Regions from separate parts of the Gordonia humi genome, predicted to be linked through region 1. Evidence: riboswitches for the same ligand, from Rfam matches in the RefSeq annotation. Region 1 holds a riboswitch; each other region holds the start of a gene.
The links. A riboswitch is a leader RNA that binds a small molecule or an ion and turns the genes downstream of it on or off. The one in region 1 is predicted to bind S-adenosylmethionine.

Region 1 (10,049 bases):
GTAGTGACCGGTCCGCGAGATCGCCTGCCCGGACAGAATCGACGCCGACATCATGCCGACCACCATCGGCAGCATCTGCAGACCGGCCATCATCGGGCTCGAACCGCGAAGCACCTGGAAGTACTGGGGCAGCATCGAGATGCCGCCGAACATCACGGCGCCGACGACGATCGCGATGAACACGCCCTGCGTGAAGATCCGGTTCTTGAAGACGCGCAGCGGGATGATCGCCTCGTCGCCCATCTTGTTCTCGACGACGATGAACGCGATCAGGCCGACCAGACCGATCAGGTAGCAGACGATCGACTCGGTCGACGTCCACCCCCACTCGCGGCCCTGCTCGGCGACGATCAGCAGCGGAGCCACGGTGACGGCGACGGCGGTCGCACCCCAGTAGTCGGTGCGATGCCCCTTCAGCTTCTGCTGCGGGTAGTTGAGCACCTTGTAGACGACGCCGAGGGCGATGACGCCGACCGGGACGTTCACCAGGAACACCCAGCGCCAGCCGGAGATGCCGATGATCGAGTCCGCACCGGCGAACAGTCCGCCGAGCACCGGGCCGAGAACGCTCGACGTGCCGAAGACGGCGAGGAAGTAGCCCTGATACTTGGCGCGCTCACGCGGCGGCACGATGTCGGCGATGGTCGTGAGCGCGAGGGTCATCAGACCGCCCGCACCGATGCCCTGCAGCGCGCGGAAGGCCGCGAGCTCATACATCGACGTCGCCATGGAGCAGGCGAGCGAACCGAGGACGAAGATCGTGATAGCGGCCAGGAAGAACGGTTTGCGCCCGTAGATGTCCGACAGCTTGCCGTACAGCGGCGTGACGATCGTCGACGTCACGAGGTAGGCGGTGGTGACCCACGCCTGCATGTCGTAGCCGTTGAGGTCGTCGGCGATGGTCCGGATCGCCGTCGACACGATGGTCTGGTCGAGTGCCGCCAGGAACATACCGATCATCAGACCGGCGAGAACGGTCAGGATCTGTCTGTGGGTCAGGCCTTTGCCGGGGAAGTCCCCGACTGTCGATTCGGTCATGCGTCGCCTCTCAAATCCTTGTTCATGCTGTGTGCCTCGACGGCGTCGACGAAACGAGTGAGAAGATGCGCGAACGTCGCGAAGTCCTCGTCCGGCCAATCGGCGACCAACTCACCGATCGCCTCGCGACGCCGGGCCGCGAGTACGGCCACCCGTTCGAACCCGTCGTCGGTCAGCACCAGGCGGCAGGCCCGCCCGTCCTCGGGGTCGGGTTCGCGCCGGACCAGTCCGTCGTCGACCAGCTGCGCGACGTGACGACTCATGGTCGACGGGTCGGCGGACATCGCGGCCGCCAGCTCACCCGCCCGGATCGGACCGTGGCGCAGGACGAACAGCGCTCGTTTGGCAGCGGTCTCGGCTCCTCCGTCCGCCGACTTCGCAGACGCCTGGACACTGCGGCTGCGGATCCGCACGAACTTCCCGAGCGCTGAGAACACGTCGTCGATGGATTCCGGCGTCGGCATGTCGATCACTCGCTTACTTGTGCACTACAACTAATTGCCGGTCAAGAATGCCGACGGCGGCGCCCCTCTGCAACCGGGCGGAAATCGGCATATCCGAGATACGGCCGATACGACACCGCCGCCGCGAGCGTCACGCCGATCCGCGAATCCGACACACCGCTTCGACAGGAGCGTCACCGAGCCGACCCTAAGAAACGGCATCTACCAGCAACGAAGCACCGAATCTCGCCGTCTCCACCGCATCGGTGGCAGTGAGGCGAACACGACGTGAGCCGGGCCGTGTCGCGTTCGACACATGCCCGGCTCCGGCGTCGTCGTTGTCGGAATCAGCCCAGTTCGGCGAGCGCCTCCACCAGGCGGTCGACGTCGGCCGAACTCGTGCCGACACCGAAGCTGGCCCGCACCGCACCGCCCGGGCGCCCGATCTTCGCGAGCAGCGGATGCGCGCAGAACTTGCCGTCGCGCACCCCGATGCCGTGGCGACTGCTCAGGTACTCGGCGACCTCCCGCGGAGTGTGTCCGTCGACGACGAAGCTCGCGATCCCGATGCGCGACGGCGCATCGTCGAAGATGCGCAGCGGGTGCACGTGCGGCAGGGCGGCCAGCCCCTCGTCGAGACGTTCCACGAGGAGTTCCTCGTGCCGGCCGATCTGCTCGAAACCGATGTCGCGCAGGGTCTGCGCCGCGGCCGCGATCGACACCGCGCCGAGCACGTTCGGCGATCCGGCCTCGTGCCGTGCGGCGCCGGTGTGCCAGACGACGTCGTCGATCGAGACGGCGGCACCGGCGCCGCCGCCCGCCAGATACGGCTGCGCGGCGTCGAGCCAGTCGCCGCGGCCCACCAGGACACCCGCACCGAACGGCGCGTACAGCTTGTGCCCGGAGAAGACGAGGTAGTCGACGCCGAAGCTCGCGACCGACACCGGCCGGTGCGGCACCAGCTGTGCGCCGTCGACCAGGATCCGCGCGCCGTGTCGGTGAGCGATCCCGGCCAGTCGCCCGATCGGGAGGACCTCGCCGGTGACGTTCGACGCGGCCGTCACGGCGAGCAGTGCGGCGGGTCTGCGCGACAGTTCGGCTTCGAGCGCCCCGAGGGTGTCCTCCAGACTCGGCCGCGACGACACGACACGGGCTCGTCCGGTGCGGGTCCACGGCAGCAGGTTCGCGTGATGCTCGATGTCGAGGACCACCACGTCACCGGGCACGATCGATGCCGCGAGATTGATCGAGTCGGTGGTGTTGCGGGTGAAGACGACGGTGTCGTCGGCGCGGGCTCCGACGAAACCGCGCACCGTCTCGCGCGCCTGCTCGTAGCGGGCGGTGGTGACCTGGGACAGGTGCCCGGCGCCGCGGTGCACGCTCGCGTACTCGGTGAGCGCCGCGCTCACCTGCTCGGCCACCGAGGTCAGTGCGGGCGCCGACGCCGCGTAGTCGAGATTGGCGTAGGCGATGGGCGATCCGGTGGTCGGCACGAGGGCCTCGGCGCCCGCTACCGGAGCGAGGGCACGGATGATCGGACGGCACACGGGGCCATCGAGAACAGCGGTCATGACGAGACTCCTTGGAATTCCACGCTTGTCCGCGACGGTCGACGCGGACCGGGTCGTCACCCGGAGCACCCCACCGTGAAATGGAGGGTTGCTGTCCAGCGAGCCGGGGCTGTCGGCTGGAACTCGTGACCCGTCGTCGACTATGCCTCACCGTCGACCGGCAGCCGAGACTTAAACCCACGGCGAGCGCAATGCCCCCCGGCCGGGTCATTCGGTCGGCCGTCGCGCACCCCCCGTCCACCTCCGGCGACCGATAGAATCGCCCATGTGACGAATCCGTGGGGTCCCGGCGGCCCGCAGCCACCGCAGCCGGGGTCTCCACGCGTCCCGAATCCACCGGCGTATCCGCCGCAGCAGCCCGGCTACCAGCACTTTCCGCAGCAACCGTATCGACAACCGTATCCGCCGTATCCGCAGCAGCAGCTCGCGTATCCGCCTCTGCCACCGCGCAGATCGCGGGCCGGGCTCGTGGTCGCGCTGATCGTCGTCGCCGCGCTCGCGGTGGGCGGCGTCGTCGTGCTGATCCTGGCGCCGTGGTCGTCCCCTGAGCGGAGTTCGGCGCCCTCCCATGAGACCGTGATGCTCGCGCACGGCGTCGGTGTCGACGTCGACGTGCCCGCCGGCTGGCGGGTCGAGACCGGGACGTACGACGGCGACGAGGCGCTGATGATCCTTCCGGACGACGAGGACCGGAGCATGGCGCGGGTGTTCGCCGACATTGACACGATGGACGACGGCGGCCTCGCCGACGAGGTGCATGCGGTCATCGGATTCACCGATGCGTGCGGATCGCAGTTCGCGTCCCTCGACGCGGGCGAATGGGATCACGACACCGAGAACGAGACCAGCGGCGACGCTCGCTTCGTCGCGCACCGCGCCGTCACGGCGGTCGACGGCACCTACTGCTTCGGTATGACCGGCGTCGACTACGGCGCGGCGTCGTCGACGTTGGGCTCCGACGGCGCCGATCTGGTGCAACAGCTCATCGACGACGATGCGATCACCGCGGCGACCGCGGCCTGACAGACTGAACCGACCGACTTCTCGAACGGAGACACCATGGGCATCATCGGCAAGATGCGCGGCGAACTCGTCGACATCATCGAGTGGATCGACGACTCGCGTTCCACTCTCGCGTGGCGCTTTCCGCGCTACAACAACGAGATCAAGAACGGCGCGCAGCTGATCGTGCGCGAAGGCCAGCAGGCCGTGTTCGTCTACCGCGGGCAACTCGCCGACCAGTTCGATCCCGGGCACTACGAACTGACCACCGAGAACCTCCCCATCATGAGCACGATCCAGGGGTGGAAGCACGGATTCAACAGCCCGTTCCGCAGCGAGGTCTACTTCATCAACCGCAGGCCGGTCACCGACCTGCGGTGGGGCACGCCCAACCCGATCACGCTGCGCGACCCCGACTTCGGCATGGTGCAGGTCCGCGCCAACGGGCTGTGCGTGATCCGCGTCGCCGATCCGGCGATCTTCCTCCGCGAGATCATCGGCACCGACAGCGAGGTGAACGCCGACGAGATCACCGAACTGCTGCGCCGGGTGATCTCGACAGCCTTCTCGGACATGATCCTGGAGACCGGAGTCGGTGCCATCGACCTGCAGGGCAAGCAGGTCGAGCTCAGCGAGAAGCTGCGTGACTACGTGCAGAGCCGCGTCGACGACGAGTTCGGCCTGCACGTCGACTCGATCCAGATGAACATCTCGCTGCCCGACGAGATCACCGCCGCGATGACGCGCGGTGTGGCCCGAGGCGTCGAGGAACAGGGCTTCCTCAACAACGTGAACGACCTCGGCCGCTACCAGCAGGCCAAGTCGGCCGACGCGATGCTCGCCGCCGCCCAGAATCCGGGCGGAGGCACCGCGGGCGACATGATGGGCATGGGGATGGGCATGGCGATGGCGAACCAGTTCGCCAACCAGTTCGGCCAGCAGCAGCCGCAACAGCAGGCGCAGGCCGGTCCGCCGCCGATGCCGACCGCGCAGGCCTTCCACATCGACCAGAACGGGACCGCCGCGGGTCCGTACACCGTCGACCAACTGCGCGGGGCCATCACACCGACCACACTCGTGTGGGCGCAGGGCATGGCCCAGTGGACGCAGGCCGGTCAGGTCGCCGCGCTGGCGCCGTTGTTCGCTCCCGCCGGACCTCCGCCGCTGCCGCCGCAGACTCCGCCCGGCCCGCCCGCACCGCCCGAGCAGCAGTAGTCCAGCGATGACGCAGCCTCCTCCGCTGCCGCCGCAGGGCCGCCCGCAACCTCTGACACCGCAGCCCGCGACGCAGCAGTCCTCGACACCGCAGTCCTCGACACCCCAGTCCTCGACACCGCAGCCCCCGACACCGCCGCCGGTACCGTCGGAGCCCGCTCCCGCACCGCCCACCGCGGCCGACCGAGCCCAGCATCACGTCACCGAGCAGACGCGCACCTATCCGTGCGGGTCGTGCGGGGCGCCGCTGGTCTTCGCGCCCGATCAGCAGAATCTGGCCTGCGGGTCGTGCGGTCGGACGTACCCGATCGAGCTCGACGCGCAGGCGCGGATCGTCAAACACGATCTGCGGACGGCGATGGCGGCGATCGCGGCGGGCGCCGTCGGGCTGGCCTCGGTGGGCGGGAACGAGCACGAGGTGGTCTGTCAGTCGTGCGGCGGCACGACCGTCTTCAACGGCAGCCTCACCGCCACGCGCTGCCCGTACTGCGCGACGCCGATCCAGCGCGACGACGTGCAGGATTCATCCGCACGCTTTCCGCTCGACGCGATCGTCCCGCTGCACATCGGCGAGGCGAAGGCGCGCGAGTCGATCGAGAGCTGGATCAACAGCCGCTGGTTCGCTCCGCGCGAGTTCAAGAAGTATCGGACGCTCGGCTCGTTCACCAGCGTGTATCTGTCGTACTACTCGTACGACGCGGATACGACGACCAGCTATCACGGGCAGCGCGGCGACACGTACACGGTGACCGTGGGGTCCGGGGACAACCGGCACACCGAGACCCGCATCCGATGGCGCCCGCGGTCCGGTGTGGTGCGCGACCGGGTTCGCGATCTTCCCGAGGTCGCGAACACCGGGATGGACGCCAAGCGGATCCGCGACCTGGAGCCGTGGCCGATACAGGCCGCGGTGCCGTATACGCCGGAGTTCGTCGCGGGTCATTTCTCGCGGACGTACGACCTGGACCCGCAGAACGTGTTCACCAACGCCGCTCAGCCGCGGATCGACAGCCAGATCGAGTCGTCGATACGACGTGACATCGGCGGCGACCACCAACGGATCAGCAGCAGGTCGACGGCCTACGATCTTCTGCAGTTCATGTATCTGCTGCTGCCGATGTGGCTGCTGACCGTCAACTACGACGGCAGACCCTTCCAGGTGATGGTCAACGGTCTCACCGGTGAGGTGCAGGGCGAGCGGCCGTGGAGCACGGTCAAGATCGCCGCGGCGTCGATCCTCGGACTCATCGTGATCGGTGTGATCGCCTACTTCATCTGGAGAAGCCAATGACCGTTCTCGTCCTCGTGATCCTGTTGGTGCTGGCCCTGGTCGTCGCCGGCGTCGGCCTCTTCGCGTTCGCGCTCGCGCGGTCGTCGAAGAAGACGATGGTCCAGAACGCGGTGATCCCAGGCGTCGCCGTCGCCGTACCGGCCGAGTGGGGCGGTTCGCACGATCCGGAGGCGCGGCTGCACCGTCGTATCCGGGACGCGGTGGCCGCGCTCGACGCCACCATCGGGATGACCGGCGTCGACCAGATCGACGTCCGTGCCCGGCTGATGGTCTCGGCGCAGCAGCTCGACGAGCGTCTGGTCGCGATCTGGTCGCTGCCTCGCCAGGCCAGACAGGCACCGCTCGCCGAGGTGGAGAGCGGTGTCGCCGCCCTCGAATCCGAGGCCGCCGCGGTCGCTTCGTCGTCGGACGACGCGCTCGGCGGATACGTGTCACCGCCTGCGATGCCGCCCGTGCGGGATATCACGGATCCCGCACCCGATCAGCGTCGACGATCGTCGGGAACCGCCGAGTAGCCTGACGGAGTGATCGTCCCGAGCTCCCTGTTCGCGTCCGGTACCGAGTCCTGGCGCGGTGACGGTCGGACCGACGAGTTCGACTCCGTCGCGACCGCCTCACGGGCGCTGGCCGACGGCGGCGTCACCGCGGTGACCGGTGCGTTCGGTTTCGATCCTTCGGGGACGGCGGCGCTGATCGCACCGGAACGCTTCGCTCGCGGCACTCGGAGTGGCGCATCACGACCGCTGCCCGCCGTCGTGTCCTCGGCTCTGACCCCGTCCGATGTGCACACCGATCGGATCCGCCGCGTGCTCGCCGCGATCGACGAGGGCGTCGTCGACAAGGCCGTACTGGCACGCACGCTCGAGATGACCTTCGACGGTCCACTCGACCCCGCCGACGTGTTCGCCCGTTTCCTCCCCGGACCCGACGCCGCGACCACGACGGCGTTCGCGGTGCCGCTCGATCCGGCACCCGGTCGCGCCGACCATTGGCTGATCGGCGCCAGCCCGGAGCTGCTGATCGCCAAGACCGGACGGACGGTCACCTGTCATCCGTTCGCCGGCACCACTCCGCGGGGCGTCGACGCCGAGTCCGACCGGCGCGCCGTCGCGGCTCTGCGGGCATCCGACAAGGATCTGCGCGAGCACGCGTTCGTCGTGGAGCAGATCGTCGACGTCCTCGCACCGTTGTGCCGTGAACTCGACGTGCCCGACCGTCCGCAGATCGAGTCGACGCCCGCCGTCTGGCATCTGGCGACACCGATTCGCGGAGTGCTGACCGACGAGTCGATCACCGCGCTCGACCTGGCCGCGCTCACGTCCCCCACCCCGGCCGTCTGCGGGACGCCGCGCGCGGCCGCCGCACGACTGATCGACGAGGTCGAGGGATCCCGCGACTTCTACGCGGGCGCGGTCGGGTGGTGCGACGCCGCGGGCGACGGGCGGTGGATGGTGTCGATCCGCTGTCTCGAACTCGATGCGGCGGGCACCGGAGTCACGACATGGGCGGGCGGCGGCATCGTCGCCGGTTCGGATCCGGCCGCGGAGGTGGCCGAGACCGAGGCCAAGTTCCGCACCGTGCTCGGAGCGTTGGGCGTCGATCCCGCCGATCTCACAGACCGCTCCCGGCCCGCGCCCGCTCCCACATCGACGTGAACGCCTCCGCACCGGAGAGCAGGTCGCCGCGCAGGGCGGGCCCCTCGGCGCCCGCCTGATCGAGGAGATCGGCACACCAGTCCGGGTACAGACCGTAGTGCGGGACACCGTCGTCGTTGAGGTCGTACACGCGCGTCCCGGCCCTCATGCGCGTCATCCGCGCACCGTTGATCGCGGTGAACGGATACCGCAGAGTCGTCTCGGCGGTGGGTTCGGGAAGCGGTGCGAGACCGTTCACATCCGAGCCGTATCCGTATCCGCCGACCCTCGGACCGGACCGGTTCGCCTTCCATTCGTCGAGGAAGCCGATGCCGCCGTCGTCGGAGTGATGGGCGGGGTGTGAGTAGCCCGCGGCGAATCCGCTGAGTGCGACGGTCCGGTGCAGGATCGTCCGGTCGGCCCACGAATGCGCCGACATCACGCCGCTGTACGAACGGGTCTCCAGCATCTCGAGCACGCTCGTCGCGGTCGTGACGCCCATGTGGTCGATGTTGACGATCATGCCGCGGTCCATCATTCCGGCGACGACCCGGCGTCCGAGGTCGGTGAGTCCGCGGACGTTGCGGACCGGACCCGACGGGTAGACGGGGACGCCCACCCCGCGCAGGGCGGGAACGCTGCGCAGGAGTCGGGCGAAGTCGTCGGCGGCGAATTCGACGCTGTGGTCGGCGGGGCCGTCGCCCGCGGGCTCGGCCCGCCAGAACCGTCCGGTCGAGAGGCGATTGCCGATGTTGATCGCGATGCCGGTGACGCCTGGGTCGAAGCGGGTGCCGCCGAACGCGTTGTCGAACTTGTGCACCGGGAACAGGTTGTTGATGCCGAGGGAGACCATCTCGTCGAGACCGCGATCCACGTCGTCCGCGGTGCATTGCGGACGACCGTCGACGATGCGCCCGCCGAACAGCTCCGAGTTCTCCACGCCGAGCACCACCGCGAGCTTCCCGTCGGCGGCGACGGTCCGTACATCCGCGGGGGTGCGGGCGATCCGGAACCACCCCTTGCCGGGGCCGCCGCATTCGCGGTCGATGTAGTCCTGCATACGGTGGACGAATCGGTGCTGGACCCGCACCTCGTCCATCTCGTCGATCCGCTTGGACATCCCGCTGTAGAGTTCGGCGATCACCCGGTTGCTCACCAACAGCGCGTTGATCACGCGGAGTCCGCCCCGCCAGGCGCGTTCGACGAACCGATAGTAGGCCTGTTCGTGGAGTTCGCTGTTGTACGTCGGCCAGGTTCGGAACGTCGGCCATCCGTCGCGCCCGGCGGCGAGGTCGCCGCCGCCGACGATCGCCTCCAGCAACGCACCGGTCCCGAGTCCCGCGTGCGCTTCGCATCCGGCGAGTGCCTCCTGGATCGGTCCGATCGGACTGCCGCACCGCATGGTGCCGCCGAACGCCTTGCTCGCGGCCAGATGTGCGTGCGCGTCGATCAGCCCGACGATGCGTCCGCCGGCCGCTCCGCCCGAGCCCGCGCGCAACACTCCGAGATCGACGGGATCCACCGCGGCCGAGGCTCGCGGTGCGACGCCGGACGCGCCGACACCGAGCGCGAGCGCGGCCGCCGAACTCGAGATGAACTGACGCCTGGTGACGCGGTGTGCCATCGACAGCCCCCGGAGTAGATCAATCGATCAAGTGCAGTTCCACCCAGGCTAGCCGCGGCATGCGACGCACATCACAGGTTCGGCGAAATCCGCCGCAGACGCCCGCTCCGCCGGTTCGGAACAAGATCCGGCACGGACGGTCGGGGCGAGTTCTCAGCCGAGCGCGATGTCCAGATCGCGGATCAGATCATCGCCGCCCTCGAGTCCGACGGACAGGCGCACCATCGAGTC
Region 2 (10,049 bases), 1.3 Mb from region 1:
GACCTGCGGTTTCCTGACATCCGGTTCGGCGGCGCCGACCGGCGACGGGGTCGTCGGCTCCCCCGCCGATCGTGCCGCCCGCGCCGCGACGCTGGCGGGCGCGCAAAGCCCCTCACCGGGATCGTCCACGCGGATCGGCGCCGTCGTCGTCGATCGGCACACGGGTGAGGTCGCCGTCTCCGGTGCCGCCGACGAGCCGATGTTCACCGCGTCGCTGGCGAAGCTGATGGTCGCCGCCTCGATCGTCGACGGTGCACGCCGCGCAGGAGTTCCGGTGGACCCGTACGACGTCGATCTCATCGGCCGCGCACTCGGACCGAGCGACGACCTGGCCATGAACGAGCTGTGGGTGCGGTTCGACGGTGTCGACGTCCTGCGCCGACTCGACACGATGTGGGGTCTCCGGCAGACAGCGCCACCGGTCGACGGCTCGTTCTGGGGCGCGACGACCACGACGGCGCGGGAGGTGGCCCGGGTGTTCGACAACGTTCTCGGACTTCCCGAGTTCGCACGCGAGATCGTGCTCGGACCGATGGAGTCGGCCCCTCCGGTCGCCGCGGACGGCTTCGATCAGCTCTTCGGGCTGCGCAGCGAGGACCTGGACTCCTTCACGACCGTGAAGCAGGGCTGGATGTGCTGCCTGGCCGACACCGCGCACCTGCACAGCGCAGGCGTCGTCGGCACCGATCGGCGCTTCATCGTCGTGCTGGTCAGCCGCACCCCGCAGACGACCGCCACCGACTGGAACTCGATGCGCGCCGCGTTGTCCGCGGCCGCGCTGTCCGCGGTGAACGCACTCGGCGCCGAGGTCAGGCGACCGCGGACCGAGAACCCGTTCGCCGTCGTGGCGCTGCCCGCACTGCGACAGTCGACCCGAGTGTGACTTTCCGCACTGCACCCCCTCGTGTGATCACCACACCTCACCAGTGCATATGACGCATCGACGGCATTGTCGGGCAAACGGATGAACTGGCTTCCGCGCGGGCCGTTGGGTAAAGACAGAGGATGCCTCGCGTCGTATGCGACGCCACCTGGAGAGAAAGGACCACTGTGTCGACGGCCCGGAGTGTCACCGTCCCCCGCTCAGCAACGCGGATCTCGTTCTCGGCGAGAACGATCACTCCCGGACAGCTCGAACCTCCCGACTGACCGCTGAATCCTCGTCCACCTCGTCGCGGTCCCGCGCCGCCTGATGTGAAAGCGATTCACTCGTGTCAGAACTGACAACCCTCTCCGGCCCGATAGTCATCCTGCTCTTCGTGGCCTTCTTCGGCACCAGTCTCTACATCGCGCTCCGAATCGGACGCAAGAAGGAGAACGCCGACGGATACATGACCGCCGGCGGCAAGATCGGATACGGCATCTCAGCCGCATCGATGACCGCGACCTGGATCTGGGCGTCGTCGATGTACGCCTCAGCCGAATCGGGCTACACCTACGGTGTCTCCGGGCCCATCCACTACGGACTCTGGGGCGCGTTGATGATCCTGCTCATCTACCCGTTCGGCAAGCGGATCCGCGCGGTGGCGCCGAATGCGCACACGATCGCCGAGGTCATGTTCGCCCGCCACGGGCGGTCGAGCCAACTCCTGCTCGCCGGCTCGAATGTGCTCGGCAGTCTGATCAGCTTGACCTCCAACCTGATCGCGGGCGGCGCACTGATCGACATGCTCTCGCCGTTCACCTTCGTCGAGGGCATCGTCGCCATCGGCGGCGGCGTCCTCCTGTACACGCTGTGGTCTGGCTTCCGCGCCTCCGTGCTCACCGACTTCGTCCAAGTCGTGTTCATGCTCGGCGCCGTCGTCATCATCATTCCGGTGGTGTTCTTCGCCGCGGGCGGCCCGGATCTGTTCACCAGCGGTGCGCACAACCTCACCGATCAGCAGCGCGACTTCTTCTCCTCCGACGCGTTCTTCAACCAGGGCGCCCCCTACATCGCGGCCGTCCTCGCATACGCGATCGGCAACCAGACCATCGCCCAGCGCCTGTTCGCCGTGCGCGAGGATCTGATCAAGAAGACCTTCGTCACGGCGACCGTGGGCTACGGGGCGGCGATCATCGGCATCGGGATGCTCGGCGTCCTCGGTCTGTACGCCGGGATCAGCCCGATGGACGGTGACGTCAACAACCTGATCCCCCAGATGGCGGCGACGTACCTTCCCGCGGTCCTGCTGTGCCTGTTCTTCGTCATGATCATCGGTTCGCTGGCCTCGACGGCCGACGCCGACATGACCGCCCTCGCGTCCATCATGATGGCCGACGTCTACGGACAGAACATCGCGGGCAAGAGGAAGGCGAACCCGGCCACCATGGTCATGATCGGCCGCGTCACGATGGTCGTCGCCACCGTCCTCGGCATGGTCTTCGCCGCACAGCACCTCAACGTCCTCGACCTGCTCGTGTTCGTCGGCGCCCTGTGGGGTGCGCTCGTGTTCCCGGTGATCGCCTCCTTCTACTGGAACCGAGTGACCAACCTCGCGTTCAGCGTCGCCGTCGTCGTCGCGCTGATCTTCTTCCTGCCCGTCCGCTTCTCCTGGATCTCGATGGACGGCGGCGTCGGAATCTTCTTCGACGTGCTGTCGACGGTGGGGATCGGCGTCGTCCTGGGACTGATGGCGTTCGGCTTCTTCGGCAAGACGGTCGCACTCGTCATCGGCATCGTCGCACCGATCATCGCCGCCCCGTTCGCAATCGGATTCCTGCACCAGTACGCGGTGCTGTCGGCATCGCTCGTGGCGTACGCGGTGAGCACGCTCGTATGCGTCGGACTGACCATGCTCAACACCGATAAGAGGTTCGACTTCGCCGTCATCGCCGATCGCACCGGCCGCTTCGACGACAGCGACGACCACCCGACGACCCCCGCGGTCGCCGCCACCGGAGAGGAAGCCACCGAATGACCACCTTCTGGATGACCCTGTATGTACTCGTCTGGCCCGCGATCACCCTCGGCATGCTCAGCGTGATCGTGCGCGCCTTCTATAAGGAGTGGCGCCAGGCCCGCAAGGAGGGCCGCAGCATCGTCTGACGCCGTTCGGCGCGATGCCCGCCGTCACTGTCCGACCCGGACCGTCGCGATCGCGTTCCGGATGAACGCGGGAGACTGCGGCCCCGCGGTCGGCGCGGTCGGCGTCGGGACGTCCCGCGGCGCAGGAGTCGGAGCGATCTGCGGGGTCGACGGACCGGCCGCCACCGTCGTGTCCGCGATGGTGCGCGGTGCCGCCCGAACGGTCAGCAACGGCTGCGTCGTCGGTGCCTGGTCCGCGAGGATCGCACTCTCGGGTGCACGGTCGCCGAGTGCCCGAGACGGATTCAACACGATGCCCGGCAGCTTCCGGCTGTCGATCATCGGGACATCGAGCTCCGTGCGCAGCAGTCGGGTGTCCGGGACCAGCGCGTCGGGGACGGCCGGCGAATCGGTCATCCCGACGCCCAGGTCGACGCCGACCGACAGGCTGTTCTCCGTGCCCCAGCTGCGGCTCACATCCACGCCGACCAGACCGGCGACGACGGTCCGGACGCCGATCGTCAGATCGCCCGACGACGAGTCCGGACGGCCGCCGACGATCGGACGGAGCGACGCGAGCGTGAGGCCCGGCGTCAGATCGAGCGCCGACCGGCCCTCCACCGCGGTGGCCGCCGTGTCGAGGGCCGGCAGCGGCGTGCCCGTCTCGCGTGCGGCACCGGCCGCGACGATCGACGCCGCCGACGTCTGCGGCACCACGCAGTCGTCGGTGGCGCCCTGCGTCCGGCAGTCCACGCCCGCCCAGTCGGCCGGCGTCGTCCGCATGCGCATCGGGTAGTAGCCGTGCTTGACGAAGTAGCCGACGAGCGAGTCCGCTGCGCCGATCGGGTCGTAGAGCGGATCGGGGACGTCGCAGACGCCGTCGCCCTGAGCGCAGACCTGACGGACCGGAATGGTGCCGAACCCGCCGTCGCGCGGCCCCGACATGGTGGTCCCGGGGAGCAACCCGATGAGGGAGTTCTCGACGCCGGTGCCGTCCGCCCGGCCCACGCGTCGCGGATCGGAGTACAGCTCGCCCGACAGGCCCGCCTGTCGCACGCCGTTGGCGTCGCGACCGTTCGCGACGTCCGAGAGGACGTCACCGGCGACGCGGGCGCCCTGTGAGTAGCCGGCGACGACCACCGGCCGTCCCGGGCAGCGCTGCTGGTAGTCGACGATGGCGTTCTCCGTGGCGATCTTGCCGAGGGCGACGTCGTCGTCGTAACTGATCGGGCCGAGTGGCCACAGAGATGTCGGATAGTCGACGTACGCGACCTGATAGCCGCGGTCCGCGTACCGATCTCCGACGCCCGTCACGCCGCCCGCCGGAACCCCGTCCGCGTTGCGGGGAGCGAGCGTGCCTGCGACGACGACGGCACCGCCGTTGCCGCACGAGTCCGCCGATGCCGTACTTCCGCCTGCCGGATTCACCAGGGCTGTCACGCCGGCGATCACGGAGATCGACATGAGAAGTAGCGGGAGGGTTCGTGTCTTGGTCACTCCCAGATCGTTGAGCGCCCGGAGTCGCTTCCGTACGACGCAGATCACATGTGGCGCAGAGTTCACACGGTCGACCCGGTCCGTCGCATCGGCGCTACAGAACGTATCCGCACTGTTGCACTCTCGTTTGCTATTGAGGTTAGGCATGCCTCACTAATAGCATGGGGTGGAGCGCGCCCGCGCATGTCGATCGATCAGACGACGCTTGCCAGTCGACTGTCGGACGGCTGCCTGTTAGCACAGGTTCGCACGGCGGCGAAAGGGTTTCAGGCCCGGGAGGTTCGGGCATTCTCACCCGAGTACACGCGTGCGATACTCTCGTTCTCAGGTCATGAGCGTCAGCAGTGAGCCCCGGCTTGCTGACCGGCAACCCTCCAACCGCGGTGGGGTGCTCCGGGTGATGACCTGGCGGCAACGGGGCGAAGCTTCGTCGCCGCAAGCGCGGGTCCGAAGGTCGGACCCAAGGAACAAGCGGGCAGTGCGCCCGGCCGACCAGAAGAAAGTGATGACGTCTCATGTCTGACGCCGCAAACTGGAGCTTCGAGACCACCCAGGTTCACGCCGGGCAGGTCGTGGACGCGACCACCAATGCTCGCGCCCTCCCGATCTACCAGACCACGTCGTACGTATTCAACGACACCGACCACGCCGCGAATCTGTTCTCACTCGCCGAGCCGGGCAACATCTACACCCGCATCATGAACCCGACGCAGGACACCGTCGAGCAGCGCCTGGCCGCGCTCGAGGGCGGCGTCGCCGCGCTCCTGGTGTCCTCCGGCATGGCGGCGACCACGTACGCCGTCCAGAACATCGTCGAAGCCGGCGGGCACGTCGTCTCGAGCCCGCGCATCTACGGCGGCACGTTCAACCTCTTCAACTACACCCTGCCCAAGTTCGGCGTCGAGGTCTCGTTCGTCGAGGATCCCGACGACCTCGAGTCCTGGAAGGCCGCGATCAAGCCGAACACGCGCGCCGTGTTCGCCGAGACGATCTCGAACCCGCACAACCAGATCCTCGACGTCGAGGGCCTGGCGAAGGTGGCGCACGACGCCGGGCTGCCGCTGATCGTCGACAACACGGTCGCCACCCCGTACCTGCTGAATCCGCTCAAGCTCGGCGCCGACGTCGTCGTCCACTCGGCCACCAAGTACATCGGCGGACACGGCAACTCGATCGGCGGCGTCCTGATCGACGGCGGCACCTTCGACTGGCGTGTGCAGCGCGACGGTCAGGACCTGTTCCCCGGCTTCACCACCCCGGACCCCAGCTACAACGGCGTCGTGTTCGCCGACCTGGGCGCACCCGCCTACGCGCTCAAGGCGCGCGTGCAGTTGCTGCGTGACACCGGTTCGGCCATCTCGCCGTTCAACGCGTTCCTGCTGGCCCAGGGCATCGAGACCCTGAGCCTGCGCGTGGAGCGCCACGTCGCCAACGCGCAGAAGGTCGCGGCGTTCCTCGACGGGCACGACCAGGTGACCAGCGTGACCTACGCCGGTCTCGAGTCGTCGCCGTACTACGAGATCGGCCAGCGGCTCCTGCCCAAGGGCCAGGGCGCGATCATCGCGTTCGAGATCGACGGCGGCGTCGAGGCCGGCAAGAAGTTCGTCAACGCTCTCACCCTGCACAGCCACGTCGCGAACATCGGCGACGTGCGTTCACTGGTGATCCACCCGGCGTCCACCACGCACAGCCAGCTGACCGAGGAGGAACTGCTGTCCGCGGGTGTGACACCGGGACTGGTGCGCCTGGCCGTCGGCATCGAGGGCATCGACGACATCCTGGCCGACCTGACCGAGGGCTTCAAGGCCGCCAAGTGATTCGAACTCACGAAGGAGGCGTCCGGTGTCGGTGATCCTCGACCCGGCCGCCACGGCGTTCGACCCGGACTGGGCCGCGGCCCCGGACGGGTCGGACGTCGCCGTGCGCATCGGCGATCTGTCCCTCGATTCGGGGGCGGTCCTCGCCGATGTCACGGTCACCTTTCAGAAGTGGGGTCGGCCCAACGCCGCACGCGACAACATCGTGCTCGCGCTGCACGCGTTGACCGGCAACTCCCATGTGACCGGCCCCGCCGACGAACGGTTCTCGATGACCGGATGGTGGGACGGCCTGATCGGCCCCGGCGCGGCCGTCGACACCGACGAGTGGTGCGTCGTCGCCCCCAACGCGATCGGCGGATGCTACGGCTCCACCGGTCCCGGTTCCCCGGCCCCCGACGGCAAGCCGTGGGGTTCGCGTTTCCCGTTGCTGACCGTGCGCGACCTCGTGCGTTCGGAGCGGACCGCCTTCTCGGCGGTCGGCATCGAGCGGTTCGCCGTCGTCGCCGGCGGATCGATGGGCGGCGCCCGCGCACTCGAGTGGGCGGTCAGCCATCCGGACAGGATCGACGCCGCGCTGGTGCTCGCCGTCGGCCCCCACGCCTCGGGCGACCAGATCGGCACCCAGAGCACGCAGATCGCGGCCATCAAGGCCGACGCCGACTGGCAGTGCGGCGACTACTACGGCACCGGCCGCGAGCCGATGGCCGGCATGGGCATCGCCCGCCGGGTGGCGCACCTGTCGTATCGCAGCGGACGCGAGCTGGACGAGCGGTTCGAGAATCAACCGCAGGGCGACGAGGATCCGCTGACCGGCGGCCGCTACGCGATCGCCAGCTACCTCGAATACCAGTCGGAGAAGCTCAAGTCGCGCTTCGACCCGGGCAGCTACGTCGCCCTCTCGGAGGTGCTCAACAACCACGACGTGGGCCGCGGCCGCGGCGGCTGGCGGGCCGCCCTCAACGCCTGCGCCGTGCCGACCATCGTCGGCGGCATCGACTCGGACCGCTTGTACCCGATCTACCAGCAACAGCAGATCGCCGACGAGCTCGCCCACACGGTCGGCGACCTGCGCGTGATCTCCTCCGACGCGGGCCACGACGGCTTCCTCACCGCGAAGGAGCCCATCGGCGAGCTGCTCGGCGAGGCGCTGGAGTTGGTGCGGTCGCAGCGCCGCTGACCGCCGGTCCGGACTCGCTCGACCGGCGGAGAGAACCCGCCACTCACACGCCCGGCGACGCCACCCAGCATTCGACGATCCGCCCGTTCTCGACGCGCAGGATGTCGTTGCCCGAACCGTGCGTCGTCTGACCGGCGCGCACGGCGCCGTGACTGATCCAGCGGGCGGCGACGTGGCCGTCTCCGGCGAACGGCTCCACTTCCAGGCGGTACTCGAGACCGGTGTGCGTGGCCTTCACCGCGGCGACCAGCGCTGCGAGTTTGCCGGGACCGATCACATCCATCGTCGGCCAGTGCCCCACGAAGTCCTCATCGACGAACTCCTCCGCCGCGGCGGCGAGCTTGCCTCGATCCTTGGGACCGTTCCACAGGTCGTCGATCCAACGGCGATACAGGTCGGTGTCGGTGGTTTCGTGCATACTCCACCGTGACACACTCGTCTCACCCAGCGGCGGACGTCATCGCCTCGACGATCGCGTCGAGGACGGTCGTCACCGCACGGCGCCGCGCCCGGTCGGGCCTCATGATCGCCGACAAGGTCCTCTCCGCGGGCACGTCGACGATCTCGCGGAGGACCAGGCCGTCGTCGGGCACGGTGGTGAACCGCGGCAGCACGGCGAGCACGTCTCCGGTCCTGACCAACGACTCGGCCACCCGATTGTCCCGGAGCCGCTGACGGACGTCGAGAGTCTCGTCGAGCGTCGCGGCTATCCCGCGCAGCACCGAATCGAACGGATAGCCCTCGGGAACGCCGATCCAGCGCTGCCCCGCGAGGTCTGCGGCCCGCAGGGTCGGCAGCGCGGCGAGCGGATGCCCGGGCGCCATCGCGATGTCGAGCGGCTCGACGGCCACCTGGCGCACCACGAGGCCGTCGGTCCCGGCCGGTCGTCGACGGTCCAGACTGTGCGCGACGACGATGTCGTAATCGGCCGTGCGCTCGGCGAACTCGACCTCGGCGAGGTCCGCGTCGTCGAGCCTCAGGTCGATGCCCGCGAGATCGGCGGCGGCCACGACCGCGGGGTAGAACACCGCCGCGGAGCTCGGGAACGCCAGGATGGAGACCGATCCGCCCGCGTCGTTCCGGTAGGCGTCCCATTCGGCCTGGACCTGCGCCACCGTCGTCTGCACTCGACGGCCGCCGTCGGCCAGCAGACGGCCCGCCTCGGTCAGTCGCAGCCCTCGTCCGTCCGGTTCGGTGAGGGCCATCCCGAACTCGCGTTGAGCGGTCCGCAGCTGCTGGGAGACCGCCGACACCGTCCGATGGGAGGCCCGCGCGACGGCGGTGATGCTGCCGCGGTCGGCCAATTCGCGCAGCAGCTCCAGATGACGCACGTCCATGCAGCCAAACTACAGTGTCGATGTAGATGTTTTCAGTTGTACTGAAATGTCAACGGCGGGACGATGGATGACGTGCCCTCCCGCCATATCGCTCTCGCCGTCCTCGTCGCCGCTGTCTGGGGCGTCAACTTCATCGCCATCGACTACTCCTTGGACACGTTCGCACCGATGTTCCTCGTGGTGGTCCGCTTCGCCCTCATCGCGATTCCGACGGTGCTGTTCGTACCCCGCCCGGCGGTTCCGACTCGCTGGCTGATCGGCTACGGTGTCGGGTTCGGCGTCCTGCAGTTCGCATTCCTGTACTGGGGCATGTCGGCCGGGATGCCCGCCGGTCTGGCGTCGCTCGTACTGCAGGCGTCGGCGCCGTTCACCGTCCTCCTCGGCGCGACATTCCTGAGCGAGCGGCTGTCGACTCGCCAGGTGGTCGGCATCGTCGTCGCCGTCACCGGACTCGCGGTCGTCGGCTGGCAGCGTGCCGAGCACGCGGCGATCCTGCCGTTTCTGCTCACCCTCGCGGGCGCGTTCGGGTGGGCGATCGGCAATGTCTGCAACCGACAGGCACGAACGGCGGATCCGTTTCGGCTGATGCTGTGGATGACGGTGGTGCCGCCGATCCCGATGCTCGCCGTGAGCCTGCTGGTCGAGGGGCCCGCGGAGATCGGCGAATCGGTTCGCACCGCGTTCACTCTCGACGGTCTGCCCGCCGATCTCGGACTGCTGTTCACCGTGGTCGTCGCGACAGTCCTCGGATCGGGCGTGTGGACCTGGCTGATGTCCAGGTATCCGGCGAGCGTCGTGGCCCCGTTCTCGATGCTCGTTCCCGTGGTCGGGATGACGACGGCCTGGCTGATGCTGGATCAGTCCGTGCGTCCGGTCGAGATCGCGGGAGCCGTGCTGGTGGTGTCCGGTGTGCTCTTCGGCAGCATTCGCCGGTCAGGCCGTGCCCAGCGCGTCGATCGACGTGGCGAGCCAGAGGACGGCGGCGCCGAGGGCAGCCATGGTCACGACGTCGAACGGGCGACTGCGGATCTGTAGCAGTCCCACACGCGATGTCGGGAGCAGGGCGCGGATCGTCGCGGCGACGACCAGCGCCGCTCCGAAGACGAACGCGCCGCGACGCCAGCGGTCGACGAGCACGAGCACGGCGGCCACCGCGACCAGCGCGAGCACCACGTAGAACGGGATGTTCACGATCCAGCCGTGGATCCGCC
Region 3 (10,049 bases), 560 kb from region 1:
GTATGGGGGCCGCGGCTGACATCTCGCACATCGTAGAGTTCGGGGTATGACTTCCTCGACCACAGTGGTGACCGGCGCCGGCCGGGGCATCGGACTGGCCATCGCCCACGAACTCTGCGCCCGCGGGCATCGACTGGTGATCACCGACGTGGACGGCGAGTCCGCCGAGCGCGCGGCGGCGGAGGTCGGCGGCGGGGCCGTCGGACTCGAACAGAACGTCCGCGAGATCGAGTCGCACCGCCGGATCGCCGCCGAGGCCGAGAGACTGGGCCCGCTGAGCGGCTGGGTCAACAACGCGGGTGTCCTGTTCGCCGGCGATGCGTGGACGCAGACCGACGACGAGCTCGCCGCGATCATCGACATCAACGTCCGCGGGGTGATGGCCGGTTCCGCGGCCGCCGTCGACGCGATGGGCCGACGCGGCGGCGCGATCCTCAACATCGCGTCGCTCTCGGCACTCGGCCCGATCCCCGGTCTCGCGCTCTATGCGGCGTCGAAGGCGGCCGTCCTCTCGTACACGACATCGCTGCAGGGCGATCTCAAGCATGCGGGTCTGCCGATCCGTGCCCGCGCACTGTGCCCCGACGTGGTCGGCACCGCGATGGTGACCGACCGGGAGAAGGACGAGGGCGCCGCGCTCCTGTTCTCGGGTCCGAAGCCGTTGAGCCCGGACGACATCGCACGCACGGGCGTCGACCTGATGGAATCACGCAAGCAGATCTTCCGCGTGGTGCCCCGCTGGCGCGGTGCGCTGGTCCGTTCCACCGACCTGGCGCCGTCGGTCGGCCTCAGCGCGCTCGCGCTGATGCGCCGGTTGGGTGATCGGCGGCAGTCGAAGAGTTGATCGACGCGCTCAGGCGCTCGTCACGCCGCCCCGACCGACTCGCCCCGCGTCCGACCGATCGCGACGTTCGCCCCGAGCGCGACGACCGCGGCGACCAGCAGAAGGACACCGACACAGGCGAGACCGCGGCCCTCATCCGGGGAGACCGTGTAGAGGGCCGCGGCGACGGCCGCCCCCAACGCGCCGCCGAGGTTGTGGAACGTCCACGACGCGCCGATCGCGAACCCGGACTCGGCGGACGGGACCGCCGACAGCGCGGCGAGAGTCGCGGGCGCCAGGATCAGCGCCCAGCCGAGACCGAAGAACACGAAGCCGATCAGGAGAACGGCGAGCGATCCCGTTCCCGCACCGATCAGGACGGTGCCGGCGGTCACCGTGAGCGCGGCGAAACCGTAGCGCAGCGGGCCGACCGGCCCCACGCGGTCTACCCACCGCCCCACCCGTGGAGAGGTGACCGCCATGGTGCCGCTCACCAGCAGCAGCGACGCGCCGACCGCCGGTTCGCCGAGGTCGTGGCGGTCGCCCAGATACGGCGGCAGTACGAGCAGCGCGGACGCGTAGAAGGCCGCGAGGAAGAAGTCCGAGAGGAGCGCGGCCCGGAACCGCGGCTGCTCGAACAGGTCGATCCGCAACAGCGGGTGGCTCGCTCGACGCTCGATGCCGATCAGGGCCGCCGCACCGACGACGGCGACCGTCGCCGCGACGTACACGCCGGCGCTACGCCAACCGAGCGTCTCCGGGAGCGAGACGAAGGCCACGGCTCCGGCCACCGTCCCCGCGAGCGCGATCTGTCCGGCGACGTCGACGCCGATCCCGCTGCTCGGCGGCGGCGACGGCACCGCGGCGACGATCAGGGCGATCGCCGCGATCCCGAACGGCACATTGATCCAGAAGACCGACCCCCATCCGAGCACCGGGACCAGCAGACCGCCGAGCACCGGTCCGATGGCGAGACCGACCCCGTTCACGGCGTACAGCCAGCCGACGGCACGTCCACGCTCTCCCTCCGGGAACAGATGTTCCACCAGCGTGGACGTGCCGGTGTACAGCACCGAGCACGCCGCGCCCTGGACGAACCGCGCCAGGATCAGCCAGCCGATGCTCGGCGCGAGCGCCGCCCCCACCGACGCGGCGACGAAGACGACCAGCCCCGCCAGCAGCATCGGACGACGGCCGTACCGGTCGCCGAGTCGGCCTGCCGTCACCATCAACATGGCCAGCGCGGTCAGGAAGCCGCTGAGCACCAGTTGGCTGGCTCCGATCGTCGTCCGCAGTTCCCGCGTGATCGCAGGCAGCGCCGTCGAGACGATGGTGAGATCGATACAACCCAGGAACGACGCCGTGGCGAGACCGATGAACCCCGCCGCGCGGCGCGGGGCCGCCTCGACCCGGACATCGCTCACCGTGCCGACCTCCGCTTCTTGAATCGCAGCGGCAGCCAGGCGGCACCGTCGTCGACGAATCTGGCCCTCGTGGCCGCCATGGCGGCCGATATCTGTTGCGGGTAGACGACGAAGTCGTATCCTTTCGCCGCCCACAGCGGTTGAATGATCGGGACCTCTTCGAGCAGATACGTGCGGCAGCCGTTCCAGATCCGGTCCTCGTCCGGGCCGCCCTCGCCGCGGCGGGCGACGAACCGATCGATCGTGGCGTCGATCGCAGCGGCGTACTCGTCGTCCGACCGATACGCCTCGCGCACCCGATCGAGGGCGCGAGGATAGTCGGGGTCGCTCAGCGCAGTGTCCCAGCGCAGAACGTCGACGTCGGCGGTGAGGAGATCCAGGAGCGGCCGATTGCGCGCCAGCCACTGATCGCCACGGCGGCGGGACAGTTCATAGGCCTCACCGGGCGCCGCGTCGACATTGTGTCGCTGCAACGTGTCGGCGACGGCGACGGTGACCCGAGCGAAGCCGCTGCGGTTGAGGAGGTCGATCGTCGCACCGAACTTCTCCCCTTCGTGATAGTCGGCGCCGACGCTGACCAGCAGAATGGTCGATCGCCCGGTGTACTCGTACTGGAGTCCCTTCAGGTCGAACGCCGCCTTGTGCGACGTCGATCCGACGGGCGCGATGGTGGTCGCGGTCATCAGCTCCACACCGCCAACGGCTCGTCGCCTCCGCGAACACCGATGAACACGCCGACGGTGACGCGCGGACGGTCGGCGGACGGCGCGACGGCGTGGACCCGGCGCGGATCGATGAAGATCGCATCCCCGATCGTCGGTCGCACGGTCAGCGCCGGTTCGCCGACGTCGGCGCGGTCGATGCCCCAGACCCGCTCGCCGGACAGCCCCCGGTAGTCGTCTTCGCTCGGGTACGCGTCCCAGATCTCCAGCTCACCGCCTGCGTCGGGGACGTCGAGGTACACGTTGACCGACAGCTGCCGTCGGATGCCGAGATCGTCGTCGGGGAGGTTCCGGTGCAGGTTGTCGGTGTGCGGTTCCAGATCGACGCCCGCCTGCTGGTATCGGGCGACTCCGACGAAGAACTTTCGGCTGTGCCACGACAGCAGCGTCGCCCCGGAGGGCCACGCCTCGTCGAGCAGGATACGGACGGTGTCGGACGGATACGGGTACGGCGCAGCGCGAGCCCGCAGGTCCCGACGATGGCCGGCGGCGTGGTCGAAGTACGTCGACTCCGCGCCGTCACGGGTCTCGGAGAACGCCTGACCGATGCGTCGGAACTGCGGATCGGTCGCGAGCGGACCGTGATCGTCACGTCCGACGAGTCTCTCGCGCAGCCCGTCGAGCGCCACCGCGTCGACGAGCCCGGTGACCCGCACCGCGAACACGTCGCCTTTGAGGAGGCGAAGCAGGTGGTCGGCGGAGAATTCCTCCGCCGTCGTCGTCGTGACCAGTTCCGATCTCCGTGTTCGGCGGTCGATGATCGTCGTCATACGCGTTCCTCCCCTGTCGGCATGCGCCGTGTCGATTCGTCTGCCTGTCGGATCATCCGATCCAGCGCACGTCGATCGATCAGGAGCGGGCCGACGAGTCGGCGCGGTTCATCGTCTCTGGCATTAGCACCTTGTGCGTCGCCGCTCCCGGCGGAGTGCGGCCCACGGTTGCTGCGGCGTCGAAGAGCCAGTCTCTCGGCCGCTCGTGATGAATCTGTGTGCAGCGCAAACCTAAGCCCCGCCGCGCCGTCGTATCAACAGATGACATCGACGGGTCTCCGGGCCGCCGCAGGTCGGCGGCTATTAATCACCGGGGGCGCAACCGCGTCGAGTGCTGGGCGGGAACAGACGGTGGCGTCGGCTCAGATCTGGCGCTCGAAGAAGATCAGGGTCCCGTCGGGATCGGTGACAGCGAGCGCGTTCGCATCGTCGACGCGATAGGTGTAGCCGTCGTTGACGGCGGTTACGAATACCGACCGGATCCGTCTCCGGTCAGAACGACGAGCGAGACCTCGATGTCGATCGTGTCGCCGCTGCTCTTGGTGACGCCGCGATAGAAGAGCGATCCGTCGTCGTTCCACCGGCAGACGGTCGCGGCCGCGTCGACGGTGTCGACCGAGGCGACGGCCGTCTGGTCCGCGTAGCACTGCGGAACGTCGGCTGACGCCTGACCGGCTCCGAACATCGCGGCTCCGACGCCGACGCCGGCGATCACCGCGGCGGCCGCACCCGTGCGGAACGTCATGCTGTTCATGTCTGACTCCTGTCGTGACGATCTCCGCACCCGGTGTGCGACGCGTTTGACGATTCCGTGCCCGAGACGGTGTGTCTATGGGGACTACTCCCCATCGACACTGGTCAACGACGGTCTTTGGCGTCGTCCGTACGAAACGCATCGCCGAGGCCGCCGTCATGGCGTCCGTTCGCCGGGCGCGTTCAGAGATCGGTTCGAGGCGTCACCACACACGCGGCCGGAATGTCGTGGACGCGTTCGGCGAGCCGACGTTCCGCCGCGGCGAGGAGCCTAGTAGGGCTGCGGCGACCGGACGGTCCGGATGCACGCGTCACGATCGTGACTCCGACGCGGCCGACGTCGTCAGTCTCGACCGCCACGTCTTCCGCGGTAGCGGCCCCATGGGGCCGCAGGAGCCAGCGGGTCGGAAGGGCGTGACGAGTTGTCGAGGATAGCTCGCGGGGTAGTCGGGTTTGGCGGCTATTCCCAGGTCCGAGCTGGTGAACCGCCGGGATCGGTCGTAGGAGAACGTTCCGGCGAGGTGATCCCAGACAAGGGTGAACAGGCCGAAGTTGACGTCACCGTCGCCGGGATGCTTCAGGTGATGGAATCGGTGTCCGGCGTTGAGCGCGAGCACGTATCGCATGGGCCCGACGCGGTAGTCGGCATTCGAATGCTGCATCAGCAGTTGCACGGCTACGCACACCGCCAGGGCGGAGGCGACGGAGGTGGGAATGCCCAGCGCTATCAACGGGACAACTCCGCCGAACATCTCGAGTGTTTGGTGCACAGGGTGCTTCATCAGGCCGTTGAGCCCATAGCAACGGGTGACACTGTGGTGGACCGCGTGCAACCGCCACATCCATCCGAAGCGGTGACTGGCCATGTGGACGACGGTGATACCGAAGTCGGCGACCACGATCGAGACGACCACCTGGGCCCAGAAGGGCCACGACGTCGGCCACCACGTGTGCGGTCCGCGTGCGGCGGCGAGAATGGGGATGATCGCAACGCTGAGCAGGATGAGCGACTCGTTGACGAGACCGTGCAAGGCGTCACGCAGACGATCGTGACGAGGTCTGTTCCAGTCACGCTGGTAAGGGATGAGTCGCTCGGCGCCGAACGAGACGGCGATCGCGACGAGCACGACACCGACGAGCAAGACTCGCGGAGCACCCGATGCCGCGAGGCAGACGGCGGTTCCGTTGACGCCGACCAGCATGACCAGGGGATATCCGTAGCGCAGCAGTGAATTGATCATGGACTCCACGGTGCATCCGCGCCGACGACCGGCGCTTGAACAGATCGATCAGACTATGACGATCGCCCGCGTCAGCTCCAGCGGCGACATGCCGAACATCTCTCGGCAGACTCTGCTGGCGTGTGCACCGTCGGCGAAACCCACCTCGTGGGCCGCATCGGTGATAGACGCACCCGCCCCCACCGAGCGCGCGGCTTGACGCAGCCGTGTCCAGCGGACCCAGGCCGGGAAGGATATCCCCATATCGGCTCGCCAGAGTCTGTTCAGGTGCGGCACGGACACGTTCACAGCCGCGGCGATCTCACCGAGCGACGTCCGCCCGGTGACCCGTTCCGACAGAACGTCGAGTGCGGCACGCACGTAGGGATGCATACCGTCGACCTCGTCGGCGCCGGGCACAGCACTGAGGTGCTCGACGAGCGGTCTGTGACGCGCCCGGTCGTCCAGTGCGTCCAACGGCACCGGCCAGCTCCCGACGACCTCGCCGAACACCTCGCTCCACTCGGCGGGAGGCCGGTCGGCCACCATCTCGCGAGTATCGGCGCCCCGCAGCGTATCGACGTCCAGGTAGATCGTCGTGGCGACCGCCGAACCGGGGCCGGGACGCAATGCGTGGGCGACGCCGCCGGGGATGACGATGCCCGATGTGGGCCCGACCGTCTCCGTTTCGAGTTCGACGGAGACTCGTCCCGTCGTCACGTGCACGATCTGATGTGCGCCGTGGCGGTGGAGATCGGTGGCACCGACGACACCGGAATACGCCAGAGCCCCCACTCCCACGGTGACAGTGCCCGCCCATTTCGCTCCGGCCACGTCGCACGGGTCCTCCGGAAGCGGACTCGGAACCCTCGTCATGAACGCATGCATAACACGAGTAGCCTCATCCGCGGCCGTCCGGCATCGCCTAGACGGTATGGGGTGATGCTCGGCTCCTGTCGGTGTTGCGGGCCTGGGCCTCACATTCGACTGGCACTCGGTGGGCGCCGTCGACGCTCAAGCGCATGCCGCGCAGCGAGACCGTGGTCCCGAAGGGCACCGTCTTCACCATGGCCGTCGTCTTCGGCAGGTCGAGTTCGCGACAGACATCACTCACCGTCCACTCGGGGACATCGGAGGAGAAGAGGTCGAGGACTCGCGTCGCTCGCTCGAGGCCCTCGATCATGGCGTAGTCCGGACAACCATGTCATGCACGATACGCGGACAGCCCTGCAGTCACCGATGTAATGATGTCGATCACCGAGGCGTGCGCTCGAGGGTTCCCATCCGAGTCACCGCCTCGGTCAGGATCGTCTTCGACGTCGCGAGGTTCAGACGCACATGTCCTGATCCACCGGAACCGAACACGTGCCCAGTACTGAGCGCGACGCGCGAGTGCTCGAGGAATGCCTTCGCCGGGCCGGCCAACTCGCTGACGATCCCGGGTCCGTCGGTTCCATCAGCGTCCTCAAAGCCGAGCGGCCGGCAGTCGAACCATGCGAGATACGTTCCCTGGGGAGGCGCGTACCGCACGTCGGGCAGATGCGTGGCGAGCAACCGCCCCAGCAGGTCCCGATTCTCGGTCAATCCAGCAAGCAGTGCGTCGAGCCACTCTCCGCCCTCCGCGAAGGCCGCGGTGTGCGCGAGGACGCCGAAGTGACTCGGCCGGACCGACACACGCCGTATATCCGCTCGGATCGGCGATGACCTGCACGTTCGCGCCATGTTGGCGGTGCTTCCCCGAGTATCAAAGGTCACCGCCGGGTTCGGACTTGGCCGCGCATCGATCAGTCGCGATCAACGTTCCGTTCAGGCATACGATCGTCCAGTTCTCGACAGCCGCGCGGGCGAGGAGGTCGTCGAGCGTCGGGGCGTGGACGGCGATGACGTCGATCGCTTCGTGGAGGTAACGGTACGCAGTGGCGATGCTCCCGCCTGCGTCGGCGGCCAGGATCTTCAGATCCGTCGCTTCGCGAAACCACCGCAGGACCATGATCGCTTGAGGAAACAGCAGTTGCCGCCAGATGGTGATGTGGGTGCCGTGTCGTGCTCGGTGTTGACTAGCCGCAGCACGCCATCGACGACCATGTGAAGACCGGGCGGTGGTCTGCGGGGCACGCCGGAGAGATTCGTGTCCTTCGGAAGTATAGGTCCATCATGAGCAGCCGCTCGTCATCGCGATCAGCCACGGTAGTGCGACTGCCGTGGTGAGCGCGACAAGGGTCATATTCTGTAGAGATGCCGCGACTATCGTGGTTCGTCGGTGTCCTTGAGCGGGTTCGTCACTGTCGAGAAGAGTGCGGATTCGGTTAGGTCCGACGGCGTGAAGTGCGAGATCGCCTGCAGCCGATGGCGCCGAGTTCGCGTCATGGTGGATCAGTTTGAGAAGTGCGGAGGCCAACGGGCGGGCGCCGGTGATCTGCCGAGCAGCGTTGTCGGCGGCGATCTCCAAATACAGCGGGACGGTCGACGCGGAGCGGCTGATGAAGGGTATCGGTTTGAAGACATGCGCGAGTTCGTGACTGATCGCTGCGATCACGTGGTGGTGTTGTGTCAGGTGCGCGCGCTCGTGGGCGAGCACTGCGTCGAGTTCGTCGCCGGAGAGGGCCGCCAGAGTCGCTGTGCTCACAACGATTCCGCCCTGGCGTCGAGGCAACGCGAACGGCGAGGCCCGGCCGTCGGGAAACACGAGTACCCGATACCCGCGAACCGTGGTTGCGTTCGATCTCATGCGGATTTCCGCCCCGGCCCGACGGGCCCGACGTCCCCTGCTGCGCACGCGTAGTACGACCGCGAGTACCGCGATGACCACGAGCAGGGCGGGGCCTGTCATCACGACGATGGTTGGAATTCCCAAACGGAACAGCGGTTCGGTCCACGGATTCGAGGATTCGAGACATCGTCGGCAGATGCCCGCCGATTCTTCACTAGTGTCGCGTGTCGTTAGATAGTTTATGGTTGTGCTTTCTTCAGGATTTCGTCGGCGGTCGTGGTCCAGACGAAGGGGTGTTTGCGGTCGTTCCAGCCGTTGATAAAGGCGCGGATTTTGGCGTTGAGGTCTTTGACTGAGGTGAAGACGCCGCGGCGGATGGCTTGGCGGTCGATGATGCCGAACCAGACTTCGACGAGGTTGAGCCAGGAGCCGGAGGTCGGGGTGAAGTGGATGTGAATGTTCGGGTGCTGCTCGAGCCAGTCGCGGACTTCAGCCTTTTTATGGGTGGCGTAGTTGTCCATCACCAGGTGTAGTTCCCGGTTGCCGTAGGCGCGGTCGATCTGCCGCAGGAACGCCAGGAACTCCTGGTGGCGATGTCGTGGCTTGACGGCTGCGGTGACTTGTCCGGTCGCGATCTCCAACGCGGCGAACAGTGTGGTGGTGCCGTGTCGTTTGTAGTCGTGGGTGCGGCGTTCGATCTGTCCCGGCTGCATCGGGAGCATCGGTGCGGTCCGATCCAGGGCCTGGATCTGGGATTTCTCGTCCACGCACAGTACGATCGCGTTCTCCGGTGGCTCCAGGTACAGGCCGACGACGTCGGTGACCTTGGCGACCAGTTCGGGATCGGTGGAGAACTTGAAGGTTCCCGACCGCCACGGCTGAACCCCGTATTCGCGCCAGGCACGGGCAACGGTGGCGTTCCCGATCCCCAAATGGCCGGCCAACAGGCGTGAGGACCAGTGCGTGACGCCGTACTTCTTCGGCGGTGGCATCAACGTAGCCGAAACGACCTCGGCATGATCGAGATGCCGCGGACGGCCCGGTCGGTCAGCATCGAGGAGGCCGTCCAGGCCGCCATGAAGATAGCGGTCACGCCATTTGAGGACCGTCGGCACCGACGTCCCGACCACCTCGCTGATCCGCGTGTTCGCCACACCCGCAGCCGCCAGCGACACGATCCGCGCACGCCGCACCAGGCCCGCCGACGTCGAGGTCGACCGCAACAGCCGGTCCAGTTCAGCAGCATCGCCCTCACGCAATTGCAGCGCCGGGGCCGGAGAATTCGCCATATCCCATTATCGCAAGCCGCAAACCATCAACTCATTAACGACACGCGACACTAGATCGGCCGGTCGTCATCCATGCGAACAGCGGTCCAGTCGAAGCGAAAGCGACGAGCCACACCGCCACACCACCGATGAGCAGAAGGGTCGCCAGTCGCGGATAGCGTGCCAGTGCGGGCGACGCCACACGGATGAGGCGCGGTCCGGCGACCGCGCTGATCAGCAGAGCAGCGAGGAGCGCGACCGGCAGCACCGCTGGAGTCACGATGATGTATCGGTGTCGTCGGCGTTGGGATCAGTGCGCTGGAGATAGTCCCGAAGCAGGTCGGCATCCTCTGCTGAGA

Region 2: another riboswitch for S-adenosylmethionine. It lies ahead of BKA16_RS10945 (bifunctional o-acetylhomoserine/o-acetylserine sulfhydrylase); the one in region 1 lies ahead of BKA16_RS04895 (aminotransferase class V-fold PLP-dependent enzyme).
Region 3: another riboswitch for S-adenosylmethionine. It lies ahead of BKA16_RS02385 (2OG-Fe(II) oxygenase); the one in region 1 lies ahead of BKA16_RS04895 (aminotransferase class V-fold PLP-dependent enzyme).

Annotation. Positions count from the first base shown of each region.
Region 1 covers NZ_JACIFP010000001.1:1,080,551-1,090,599, reverse strand. Annotated here, with positions in the region: gene BKA16_RS04905 (MDR family MFS transporter) at 1-1,038, opposite strand, end outside; gene BKA16_RS04900 (MarR family winged helix-turn-helix transcriptional regulator) at 1,035-1,502, opposite strand; gene BKA16_RS04895 (aminotransferase class V-fold PLP-dependent enzyme) at 1,829-3,052, opposite strand; SAM riboswitch class IV at 3,069-3,183, opposite strand; gene BKA16_RS04890 (hypothetical protein) at 3,320-4,075, shown strand; gene BKA16_RS04885 (SPFH domain-containing protein) at 4,112-5,269, shown strand; gene BKA16_RS04880 (hypothetical protein) at 5,277-6,560, shown strand; gene BKA16_RS04875 (hypothetical protein) at 6,557-7,075, shown strand; gene BKA16_RS04870 (isochorismate synthase) at 7,085-8,215, shown strand; gene BKA16_RS04865 (hypothetical protein) at 8,172-9,818, opposite strand; gene BKA16_RS04860 (O-succinylhomoserine sulfhydrylase) at 9,972-10,049, opposite strand, start outside.
Region 2 covers NZ_JACIFP010000001.1:2,394,027-2,404,075, reverse strand. Annotated here, with positions in the region: gene BKA16_RS10960 (D-alanyl-D-alanine carboxypeptidase family protein) at 1-883, shown strand, start outside; gene BKA16_RS10955 (sodium:solute symporter family protein) at 1,212-2,900, shown strand; gene BKA16_RS23655 (putative transporter small subunit) at 2,897-3,028, shown strand; gene BKA16_RS10950 (PE-PPE domain-containing protein) at 3,053-4,504, opposite strand; SAM riboswitch class IV at 4,832-4,952, shown strand; gene BKA16_RS10945 (bifunctional o-acetylhomoserine/o-acetylserine sulfhydrylase) at 5,020-6,321, shown strand; gene metX (homoserine O-acetyltransferase MetX) at 6,347-7,501, shown strand; gene BKA16_RS10935 (nuclear transport factor 2 family protein) at 7,545-7,919, opposite strand; gene BKA16_RS10930 (LysR family transcriptional regulator) at 7,942-8,838, opposite strand; gene BKA16_RS10925 (EamA family transporter) at 8,911-9,873, shown strand; gene BKA16_RS10920 (DUF3017 domain-containing protein) at 9,772-10,049, opposite strand, start outside.
Region 3 covers NZ_JACIFP010000001.1:525,436-535,484, forward strand. Annotated here, with positions in the region: gene BKA16_RS02365 (TetR/AcrR family transcriptional regulator) at 1-36, shown strand, start outside; gene BKA16_RS02370 (SDR family NAD(P)-dependent oxidoreductase) at 47-844, shown strand; gene BKA16_RS02375 (MFS transporter) at 865-2,247, opposite strand; gene BKA16_RS02380 (tRNA-dependent cyclodipeptide synthase) at 2,244-2,930, opposite strand; gene BKA16_RS02385 (2OG-Fe(II) oxygenase) at 2,930-3,739, opposite strand; SAM riboswitch class I at 3,845-3,954, opposite strand; gene BKA16_RS02390 (hypothetical protein) at 4,203-4,493, opposite strand; gene BKA16_RS02395 (sterol desaturase family protein) at 4,804-5,733, opposite strand; gene BKA16_RS02400 (helix-turn-helix transcriptional regulator) at 5,782-6,588, opposite strand; gene BKA16_RS02405 (helix-turn-helix domain-containing protein) at 6,638-6,895, opposite strand; partial or broken gene BKA16_RS02410 (cystathionine beta-lyase) at 6,967-7,374, opposite strand; gene BKA16_RS02415 (hypothetical protein) at 7,457-7,702, opposite strand; gene BKA16_RS02420 (M56 family metallopeptidase) at 7,865-8,542, opposite strand; gene BKA16_RS02425 (IS630 family transposase) at 8,662-9,711, opposite strand; gene BKA16_RS02430 (BlaI/MecI/CopY family transcriptional regulator) at 9,967-10,049, opposite strand, start outside.